DNA from 3 places in the Rhodococcus sp. MEB064 genome. Region 2 is predicted to be linked to each of the others. Evidence: riboswitches for the same ligand, from Rfam matches in the RefSeq annotation. Region 2 holds a riboswitch; each other region holds the start of a gene.
What was found. A riboswitch is a leader RNA that binds a small molecule or an ion and turns the genes downstream of it on or off. The one in region 2 is predicted to bind thiamine pyrophosphate.
Positions count from the first base shown of each region.

Region 1: another riboswitch for thiamine pyrophosphate. It lies ahead of RU01_RS16005 (TenA family protein); the one in region 2 lies ahead of RU01_RS06655 (3-oxoacyl-ACP reductase).
Region 3: another riboswitch for thiamine pyrophosphate. It lies ahead of thiO (glycine oxidase ThiO); the one in region 2 lies ahead of RU01_RS06655 (3-oxoacyl-ACP reductase).

Region 1 is NZ_JXQS01000036.1:73,410-76,678, forward strand. Features, by position in the region: gene RU01_RS16000 (sugar porter family MFS transporter) at 1-1,187, shown strand, start outside; TPP riboswitch at 1,255-1,350, shown strand; gene RU01_RS16005 (TenA family protein) at 1,344-2,084, shown strand; gene RU01_RS16010 (ABC transporter substrate-binding protein) at 2,081-3,091, shown strand; gene RU01_RS16015 (ABC transporter permease) at 3,102-3,269, shown strand, end outside.
Region 2 is NZ_JXQS01000012.1:2,215-5,483, reverse strand. Features, by position in the region: gene RU01_RS06670 (SDR family oxidoreductase) at 1-373, shown strand, start outside; gene RU01_RS06665 (zinc-ribbon domain-containing protein) at 393-596, shown strand; gene RU01_RS22410 (helix-turn-helix domain-containing protein) at 703-960, opposite strand; gene RU01_RS06660 (response regulator) at 1,129-1,776, opposite strand; TPP riboswitch at 1,833-1,927, shown strand; gene RU01_RS06655 (3-oxoacyl-ACP reductase) at 1,927-2,691, shown strand; gene RU01_RS06650 (sensor histidine kinase) at 2,696-3,269, opposite strand, start outside.
Region 3 is NZ_JXQS01000058.1:26,706-29,974, forward strand. Features, by position in the region: gene RU01_RS18785 (thiazole synthase) at 1-429, opposite strand, end outside; gene thiS (sulfur carrier protein ThiS) at 422-628, opposite strand; gene thiO (glycine oxidase ThiO) at 625-1,701, opposite strand; TPP riboswitch at 1,695-1,801, opposite strand; gene thiE (thiamine phosphate synthase) at 1,877-2,539, shown strand; gene RU01_RS18805 (NUDIX hydrolase) at 2,547-3,239, opposite strand.

The sequences.
Region 1 (3,269 bases), on a different contig from region 2:
GCGGCCTGGCCGACAGGTGGGGCCGCAAGAAGGTGATGCTCCTGGGCTCGGCCCTCTTCATCATCTCCTCGGTCGGATCGGGACTGGCGTTCAGCGTCCCCGACCTCATGCTGTGGCGCGTTCTCGGCGGACTCGGCATCGGCATCGCGTCGGTGATCGCTCCGGCGTACATCGCGGAGATCTCCCCGGCACGCATGCGAGGCAGCCTCGCATCGCTTCAGCAGCTGGCGATCACCATCGGTATCTTCGCGGCTCTGCTGTCCGACGCCGTGTTGGCGGACCGCGCCGACGGAGCGTCGAACGATCTGTGGCTGGGCCTCGAGGCATGGCGGTGGATGTTCATCGTCGGTGTCATCCCCGCCGTCGTGTACGGCGTTCTCGCCCTGCTCATTCCGGAATCTCCCCGGTACCTCGTCGGAAAGCATCTGGACGAGGAAGCTGCCGAGATCCTCGCCAACATCACCGGTGAGAAGCACCCGAACGAACGTATCCACGAGATCCGTCTGACCCTGCGCAAGGAGCAGAAGTCCTCGTTCGCCGACATCCGCGGGCCGCGGTTCGGTCTTCAGCCGCTGGTCTGGGTCGGCATCATCATGGCGGTGCTGCAGCAGTTCGTCGGCATCAACGCGATCTTCTACTACTCCACCACGCTGTGGAAGTCGGTCGGCTTCAGCGAGAGCCAGTCGTTCACGACCTCCGTCATCACGTCGATCATCAACGTGGCCATGACGTTCGTCGCCATCCTCTTCGTCGATCGGGTCGGTCGACGCAACCTGTTGATGGCCGGTTCCATCGGTATGTTCGTCGGCCTGCTCATGGCTGCCGTCGCGTTCTCCCAGCAGATCGGAAGCGGCGACGACGTCTCGCTTCCCGACCCCTGGGGCGTGGTCGCCCTGATCGGAGCGAACCTGTTCGTCATCTTCTTCGCGTCGACCTGGGGCCCGATCATGTGGGTCCTGCTCGGCGAGATGTTCCCGAACCGGATGCGCGCCATGGCACTCGGTATCGGTACGGCCGCCAACTGGGTGGCCAACTTCGTGATCTCCCTGACCTTCCCGTCCCTGACCGAGATGGTGGGACTGTCCATCGTCTACGGCGGGTTCGCGGCTTTCGCCGCCGTCTCGTTCTTCTTCGTCAAGGCGAAGATCCCGGAGACGAAGGGCATGGAGCTCGAAGACATGAAGTAGTCCCTCCCGCTCACCACTACCGGCCTCCCTTTGCTTATCCGAGGGGAGGCCGGTGTTATGGTCGGCGAGTTCTGACACGGGGTGCTTCGCGTAGCGAGGCTGAGATGACACCCGAGAACCTGATGCAGGTAATTCTGACGAAGGGATGTCACGGCCATGACGCCGTACGACCATGCGGTCGACGCTGCCTCCACCGCGGATGCAGCCGACCACGCACGCTTCACCGACCACCTCTGGGACCGCACCGCCGGGCTCCGCGCCCGCATCGACGACCTGGAGTTCCTGACCCGACTCGGTGACGGCACGCTGCCGGTTGCCTCGTTCCGGACGTACATCGAGCAGGACGGCCTGTACCTCGAGGGGTACGCCAAGGCGTTGGCCATCCTGTCCTCCCGCGCGGTGGACCCCGAGGCGGGCGCTTTCTGGGCGACGTCCGCGGCGACCGCGGCGGTCGTCGAGAAGTCGCTGCACACCAGCCTTCTTGCCGACGACGCCCTGGGCGGCGCCTCGGACGTTCCCGTCGAGCACAGTCAGGCCTGCCTGGGATACGTCTCGTTCCTGACGGCCACCGCCGCGACGGACACGTACGCCGTCGGCGCGGCGGCCGCGCTGCCGTGCTTCTGGATCTACGCCGAGGTGGGCCGCGGACTGGCGGCATCGGCGCGCGCCGTACTCGATGCCGATCCCGGTCATCCCTACGCCCGGTGGGTGACTACCTACGACGCCGAGGACTTCCAGACGTCCGCCGCCCGCGCCCGCGAACTCGTCGACGAGGCAGCAGCGGTCGCCGGGGATGCGGAACGACAGCGGATGACCACGGCGTTCACGATCGCGATGCGCTACGAACTGCTGTTCTGGGACACGGCCCTGAACACGACACCCTGGCCCGCCGCGTGAGGCGCCTCGCGGCTCTCGTCGCCGCCGTCGTCGCCGCCGGGTCGCTCACCGCGTGCGCGTCCTCGGGCGCGTCGGATGCGAACACCATTCGCTTCGCGCTCGACTGGACCCCCAACACCAACCACACGGGCCTGTTCGTCGCCGAGCAGGAGGGGTACTTCGCCGACGCGGGCCTGAACGTGGAGATCCTGCCGTACAACTCGACGTCGCCGGACACGCTGATCGACTCGGGCAACGCAGAATTCGGGATCAGCTTCCAGAGCTCCGCGACGTACGCTCGCGCCGCCGGGGCGAAGGTCACCTCCGTCATGGCGCCGTTGCAGCACTGGGCCACCGGGATCGGAGTCCGCGCCGACCGGCCCGACATCGGCAGCCCGCGGAACCTGGACGGTCGGACCTACGCCGGATTCGGCGACGCCGGCGAGAGCGCCTCGCTCGAGCAGGTCATCCGGAACGACGGTGGCACCGGAAAATTCGAGACGGTCGTGCTCGGAACGTCCGCCTACGAGGCCGTCTACTCCGGCACCGCCGACTTCACCGTGTCCTACTTCGCGTGGGAGGGTCTCGAAGCAGAACACGCCGGCACCCCCATGAAGTACTTCGACTACACCGACTACGGATTCCCCGACTCCTACGCCATCGTCGTCGACGGCGGTGACGACTGGATGGCCGAGCACCCCGACGAGGCACGGAAGTTCGTGCAGGCCCTGCAGAAGGGCTACCAGAAAGCTGCCGACGATCCCGATGCCGGCGCACGCGATCTGATCGCGGCGAATCCGGGAGCGTTCACCGACGAGGACCTGGTGTACGAGAGCCAGAAGATGTTGGCGGACAAGTACATGCTGGACGAGAACGGGCGCGTCGGAACCCAGACGCTCGAGCGCTGGACGGGTTACTCCAAGTTTCTCTTCGACGCCGGAGTCCTGGCGGGCCCGGACGGGTCGCCCGTGACCAGCGAACCGGACTGGTCGACGTATTTCACGAACGAGTATCTCGATCAGGGCTGACCGAGCGGCCATGACGTCCGAGCGATTCCGGCGGTTCGGTCCGGCGCTGCTGCTCGCGGGCGGACTCGTCGCGTTCTGGCAGGTGTACGTCGTCGTGAGCGGCATCTCCCCGCGGGTCCTGCCGTCACCGTCGCGCGTGGTGTCGCAAGGCTGGGCGAACCGCGACGTCATCGCCGGT
Region 2 (3,269 bases):
TCCGGCAGGGGAGGGGCGAGTGTCCTTGGTGGCGCGTGCAGACGTAGCGCGAGTCGCGGCACGCGTTCTGACCGACCCTCAGCAGCACGTGAACAAGACCTTCGACCTGACGGGTCCGGAGGCACTGTCGATGCCCGAGGTCGCCGCGACCATTGCCGACGTTCGAGGTCGTGCGGTGTCGTTCCACGACGAGACCCTGGACGAGGCGTACGAGTCACGGTCTGTCTGGAACGCGCCGGATTGGCAGAACGATGCCTGGGTGTCGACGTACACGGCGATTGCCTCCGGCGAACTCAGCGCCGTGACCGACGACGTCGAGCGGGTGACAGGTCGGCGTGCGATGACGCTGCGAGAGGTTCTTCAGAACGGCTAGACCACCTATCCTGGGAGAGGTGTTCCTCCTCTTCGGCTTCGGCCTGAAACGCAGATCCCTCGGCGCGGGCCACACCCGCACCTGCCAGCGCTGCCACAACACCAGTCAGTGGGCTCGGATGCAGCAGTACAAGCAGTTCAGCGTCTTCTTCATCCCGCTCGCGCGCTGGAAGCGCACCGAGTTCGAGGAGTGTGGAATCTGCGGGGCGGCTGTGTACGCGTGATCTGTTGCCACACTGACGTTGTCGCCGGACCTCGTCAGTGACCCTGCGCGAACGTTGCCCTTGTAGACGTCTGCTCGATCGATGTCGCGCAAGTCGGCTCCGGTGGTCATCGTTCCCCTGGTTCTACGATGGCTCCGGCGCGGGTCACAAGCGTCAGATCGCACCCCAACGCGTCAGCGACGGCGTTGACCCCGTCGAGTTGAGGCGCGTCCTTGCCGCCCTCGATAGCTTGCACAGTCGAACGGCCGACTCCGGCCAGCAGAGCGAGCTCAGCTTGCGTCAGACCCAATTCGTGACGGCGTGTTGTGAAAGACCTGGCGAGATTGCTGACGTCGGTACGACGCGACTTTCGAGGAGGTGCCATGCGGGTTTCCAATGCTTGCCAGAGACAACTTAAGACCACGTTACCGCCGATGGCAACGATTGAACAGCCTTATGTCGTTTGCAGCAAGCTTAAGGATTGATGCGCGTAGAAGGCCAGTACGAATCCGGCTAAAGCATGCGTCAGCAGGCGTAGTTTGACCCGAGGTCCTCAGACAACCAGTCCCGCGCGGAACGCCATCAGCGCAGCCTCGACCCTGTTGGTGACCTGTAGCTTGTGATTGACCGCAGTCAGATGCGACTTGACCGTGGTCTCCGCCATGTAGAGCTGCCGTGCGATGTCGGCGTTCGTTGCCCCTGATGCCATGACCGACAACACTGTTCGTTCCTTGTCGGTCAGCGCCTCCAGCGTCACCGTTGGTCGTGGCGGCCGCGTAGTAGCCACGATCTTTCGGAGTGACTCTTCGGAGAACAGAGTGTTGCCGGCAGCGACGGCGCGGATCGACTGGTGGAACGTCTCGGGTGCCTCCGACTTGCTGAGGAAGCTGTGAGCGCCGGCCTCGATGGCCTGGACCACCAGATCGTCCACGTCCATCGCCGTCATCGCGACGACCTTCGGTGGGTGTGTCGATGCCATCAATGCTCGCGTGGCGTCGAGTCCGTCCACTCGGCGCATCTTCAGATCCATCAGGACGACGTCGGGCCGATGAGCGGCGACTGCGGCGGGTACCTCGTCACCGTCCGAGACCGATCCGACCACCACGATGTCCATGGTGGCGGCGAAGATGTCCGCGACGCCGCGACGAACGAATGCGTCGTCGTCCACGACGAGAACGGTGATGACCGCATCGGAGTCCATGATGGGTCGACCGTATCGGGTCGCGCCGACACGCCACAGCGGATAGGTGTTCTATGGAGTCGGACACGGGGTGCCGGACCGAACCGGCTGAGAACACACCCGTCGAACCTGACCAGGTCATGCTGGCGAAGGGATGTCGAGATGCGCACAGTGCCGCTGGCCGAACAGATCGTGCTCGTGACGGGCGGTGCTCGCGGACTGGGTGCTGCGATCACGCGTTCGTTCCTGCAGCAGGGTTCCCGCGTCGTGATCAACTACCACCGCAGTGCAGCCGCAGCCGAAGCTCTGGCATCCGAGTTCGGTCCTGACCGCGTTGTCGCGGTGCAGGCCGATGTCACGGACCGACACCAGGTCGACGCGCTGTTCGACAGGGCATGTGAACATTTCGGATCGACCGTCACCACCGTCGTCAACAACGCTCTGATCGACTTCTCGTTCAACGGCGACGACCGTGCCAAGGCCGACGAGATCGAGTGGTCGGCGTTCGACTCGCAGTTCCGTGGCAGCGTTGCCGGCGCTCTGCACACCACGCAGGCAGCTGTGCCCGGCATGCGGGAGGCGGGATTCGGGCGGATCATCACGATCGGCACCAACCTCGTGCAGAACCCCGTCGTTCCGTATCACGACTACACGGCGGCGAAGGCTGCCTTGTTGGCGCTGACGAGGACCTTCTCGGCGGACCTCGGACCTGACGGCATCACCGTCAACATGGTGTCCGGTGGTCTATTGCGGACCACGGACGCCAGCTCCGCGACCCCGCCTGCGGTGTTCGACATGATCGCCGAGAGCACCCCGCTGCGCCGAGTGACGACGCCGGCCGAATTTGCGGACGCCGTGCTGTTCTTCGCATCGCCGTGGTCGAGAGCGGTGACGGGGCAAAACCTGGTCGTCGACGGCGGACTGGTGAAGGACTGACGCGTCAGGAGTACCAGGGGAGCCAGGCCGTCACGATGAACTCTCCACCCGTGGCAGTCCAGCGCACCCACCCGCCGGCGTTGTGAGCTTGCTCCGCGAGACCGGCCAGTCCGGTTCGGGAACCCGGGCCTGGTTGCGCTGTCGTCGAGATGTGGTTGCGCACAGTCAGGCTGATGCCGTCGGTGTCCGCCCCACTCACCGTGATGTGGAGGGGGGAACTCGGGGCATGCTTCTGACTGTTGGTCAGAGCTTCCTGCACGATGCGATACGCGGTATGACTGGTCAGATCGCCGACCACACCGGGATGAATGTCCTGAACCAGCGTCACCCGACACCCGGCAGAACGCGCTGCGTCGACGAGGTCCCCGATTCCCGCGATGCTTCGCCGACCAGCATCCTCGCCGCCGGTATCGGACCCGCGGAGAACGCCGATGATGCGTTTGAGCTCGTCCAGGGACTCGTGAGCCGTGGACCGAATCAGTGCCGACGTGTTGGAGATCTTCTCCGGTCCGTCATTGCTCCCGACCTGTAAACCGCCCGCGAGCAACGATATTCGACTGAGCCCGGCGGCCAGGGTG
Region 3 (3,269 bases), on a different contig from region 2:
CAGCACCGGGTCGTCGGTCGTGTAGGGCAGCACCACGAAGTCGTCGTCGACGAGTTCCTCGGCTGCCCGCACCAACTCGATGGCGTCGGGAAGCAGTGTCCGGTCGTCGGCGATGACTTCCAACTTGATCCAGTTCGTGTCCAACGCTTCTCGGGCCAACCGGGCTGTGAGAACCGCCTCGGCGCTACCGCGACACCCGGCAGTGTTGGGCAGGAGCGCGATGCCGAGCCGGGTCAGCAGGTCCAGCACGCCGGTGCCGCCGCCCGCGTCGACGCGGCGCAAGGCGACCGTCGTCAGTTCGGTTCCGGAGGCCACCAACGCTTCTTCGAGGACAGCCAGGTTCGCGGCACCGCCCGTGCCCATGATCAGCCGGGATCCGAAGGAGCGGCCGGCGATCTCGAGGGCATCCGACGCCTGTTGTTCAGCCACCCTGCACCGCCGTGAGCACGTCCACGGTCCATCCGCGTCCGACTTCCTCACCCCACCGGGCGCGCGGGAACACCACGCCGTCGACGGCGACGGCGATTCCCTTGTCGGGGAGACCGAGGCTCGACAGCATGGTGTGCACCGTCGTTCCCGGATCCAGAACGTGCTCGGCACCGTTGACGGTGACTCCGACAGGAATCATGACTGTGCTCCTACTGTCATCGAGAATCGTTGGGGCAGAGCGCATCGCGCCGCGGCGAGAGGCGCGCCGTCCAGCTCTGCGACCACCGCGTCGGCCGTGACGGGCGCGAGGAGGACACCGTTGCGGCCGTGTCCGGCAGCGACGACCACACGGTCGTCGACGGAGCCGATGATCGGGATGTTGTCCGGGCTGCCGGGTCGCAGTCCCGCCGCGGCTTCCGCCAGTTCGTAGTCGCCGATGGCGGGGAACACCGCCTCCGCGTCGGCGAGCAGATCGCGAACACCGCCGACCGTGACCGCCGTGTCGTTGCCGTGCTCGTACTGGGTAGCCCCGACGACCAGACCGTCTCCGCGGGGAACGAGGTAGACGGCGCGTCCGTTGACGCTCGCACGAATCGTCCGGGTGGGCGCGGCGGCCGACCCACTACGAGCGCGGAGCCGCAGGATCTCGCCCTTCACCGGGCGGACGGGAAGTCCCGGCACCAGCGACGCGGCGGCCCACCCGGCAGCCACGACGATCCGCTCGGTCGTCACGGCCCCGAGATCGGTGACGGGTTCTCGCGACACCCGGACGCCCGCGGCCAGGATCTCGGCTTCGAGAAAGGCCACCACCGCACGATTGTCGACGGCCATCTCGGCGGGAGCCGACACCCCGGCCCGCACCCGTGGCGACACGGCCGGTTCCAGTCCGCGGACGTCACTGCGGGAGAGCATCGTCAGGTCGTGCCCCTGCGCGCGCACCCAGTCGGCGGCGGTACGCAGGTCGGCGGCGTCGGCCGCGTCGAAGGCGACGGTCACCGAACCGGTGGACGTGACCACACCCGGCCCCGGGTCGATGTCGTGCCACCTGCGCAACGACTCCGCTCCCAGCGAGAGAAGATCGTGCTCACCGGGCCACCCCTCGGACAGGGGCGCGAGCATGCCGCCGGCGACCCAGCTCGCCGCTCCGTCGCCGACGGTGCGGTTGCCGAACACCGGGTCGTGCAGAGTGACCGACCATCCCGCCGTCGCGGCGGCCCGGGCGATGAACAGCCCGATCACTCCTCCGCCCACGACGGTCACGGATCGCTCCACGGAAACTCACTTCCTCCGCCGGCATGACCCGGGTCAGGTATTTACGGTCTGGGCCTGCGGCCCACTCTCAGCCCCCAGCGGGACTCCCGTGTTCGTTCGTCGTCCACTCTATCCGGTGAGCGTGTCGTCCCGTACCGGCCCACGTACTAGGTTCGTGCTCGTGACCACCTTGGGAATGACTGCCCGCGAGCGGCTCGCGACCGCCCGCCTGTACCTCTGCACCGATGCGCGCCGGGACACCGGCGATCTGGCGAAGTTCGTCGATGCCGCACTGTCCGGTGGAGTCGACATCGTCCAGCTGCGAGACAAGGGTTCCGCGGGCGAGAAGAAGTTCGGGGCCCTCGAGGCCAAGGAGGAGCTCGCCGCCCTCGCCGTCATCTCCGCTGCCTGCCGACGGCACGGCGCGCTGATGGCCGTGAACGACCGCGCCGACATCGCCTTGGCGTCGGGCGCGGACGTGCTGCACCTCGGCCAGAACGATCTGCCCGTCCACTACGCGCGGCGCATCGTCGGCCCGGACGTCGTGATCGGCCGGTCCACGCAGAACCGGTCGCAGGCCACTCTCGCCGACATCGAGGACGGCGTCGACTACTTCGCGACGGGCCCGGTCTGGGCCACTCCGACCAAGCCCGGTCGGTCCGCGGCGGGCGTCGACGTCGTGCGCGAGGTCGCCGACTCGCATCCGACTCGCCCGTGGTTCGTGATCGGCGGGGTGGAGATGTCGACGGTGCAGCACGCACTCGACGCGGGAGCCACCCGCATCGCCGTGGTCCGCGCGATCACGCAGGCACGTGATCCCGAAGCGGCCGCGAGGGCACTGCTCGATCTCCTGCCCTGAGCGTCGGTCAGAGCGACTCGGGGGCGAGGACCGTCACGTCGGCGGAGACGGCCCCACGGACCGCGTCGTCGGCGGTGACGACGACGGTGTGCAGCTCCGTCGGGTGCTGCGCCGCGGCGACGGCCGATTCCACGTCGTCCGCGGCGACGACGTCGACGACCCAGCCGAAGCGTCCGACGTCGAGGCGAACGGTTCTCGCGCCCAGGTCGAGCGACGCGTCCGGCGCCAGCACGGCACGGACCGCGACGGTGCGCAGCGACGGCCAGCTGACGGCGAACGCGGGATGCAGCGGCAGGCTCTCGACGTCCTTCTCGGCCACCCAGCGCAGCTCGGTGCTCTCCCCGTTGGGCACGGTGTCCAGTTCGTGGTCCGTATCGGCGACGACGGTGGTGTACGACCACCCGGAGTCCTCGACGGCGGTGACGTGTTCTGCGCGGACGGTCAGCAGGTCGTCGGTGATGCCGGCTTCCTCGCCCGCCTCGCGCACGGCGGCGTGCTCGGCGCTCTCGTGAGAATCCCGCGCGCCCCCCGGTAGAGCCCACGTTCCGCCCTGATGGCTCCATGCCGCGCGATGCTGCAACAGCACCGACGACTCGCCGGATCCGCTCGGCGCGCGCAGCAGCAGACCCGCCGCACCGTGCCGACCCCAGTGCCGGCTCCCGTCGCTGCTGAAGACCCAGCCGTCGCCGTCACCGCGCATGGTTCACCGTCCGCATCGCTCCACCCTATT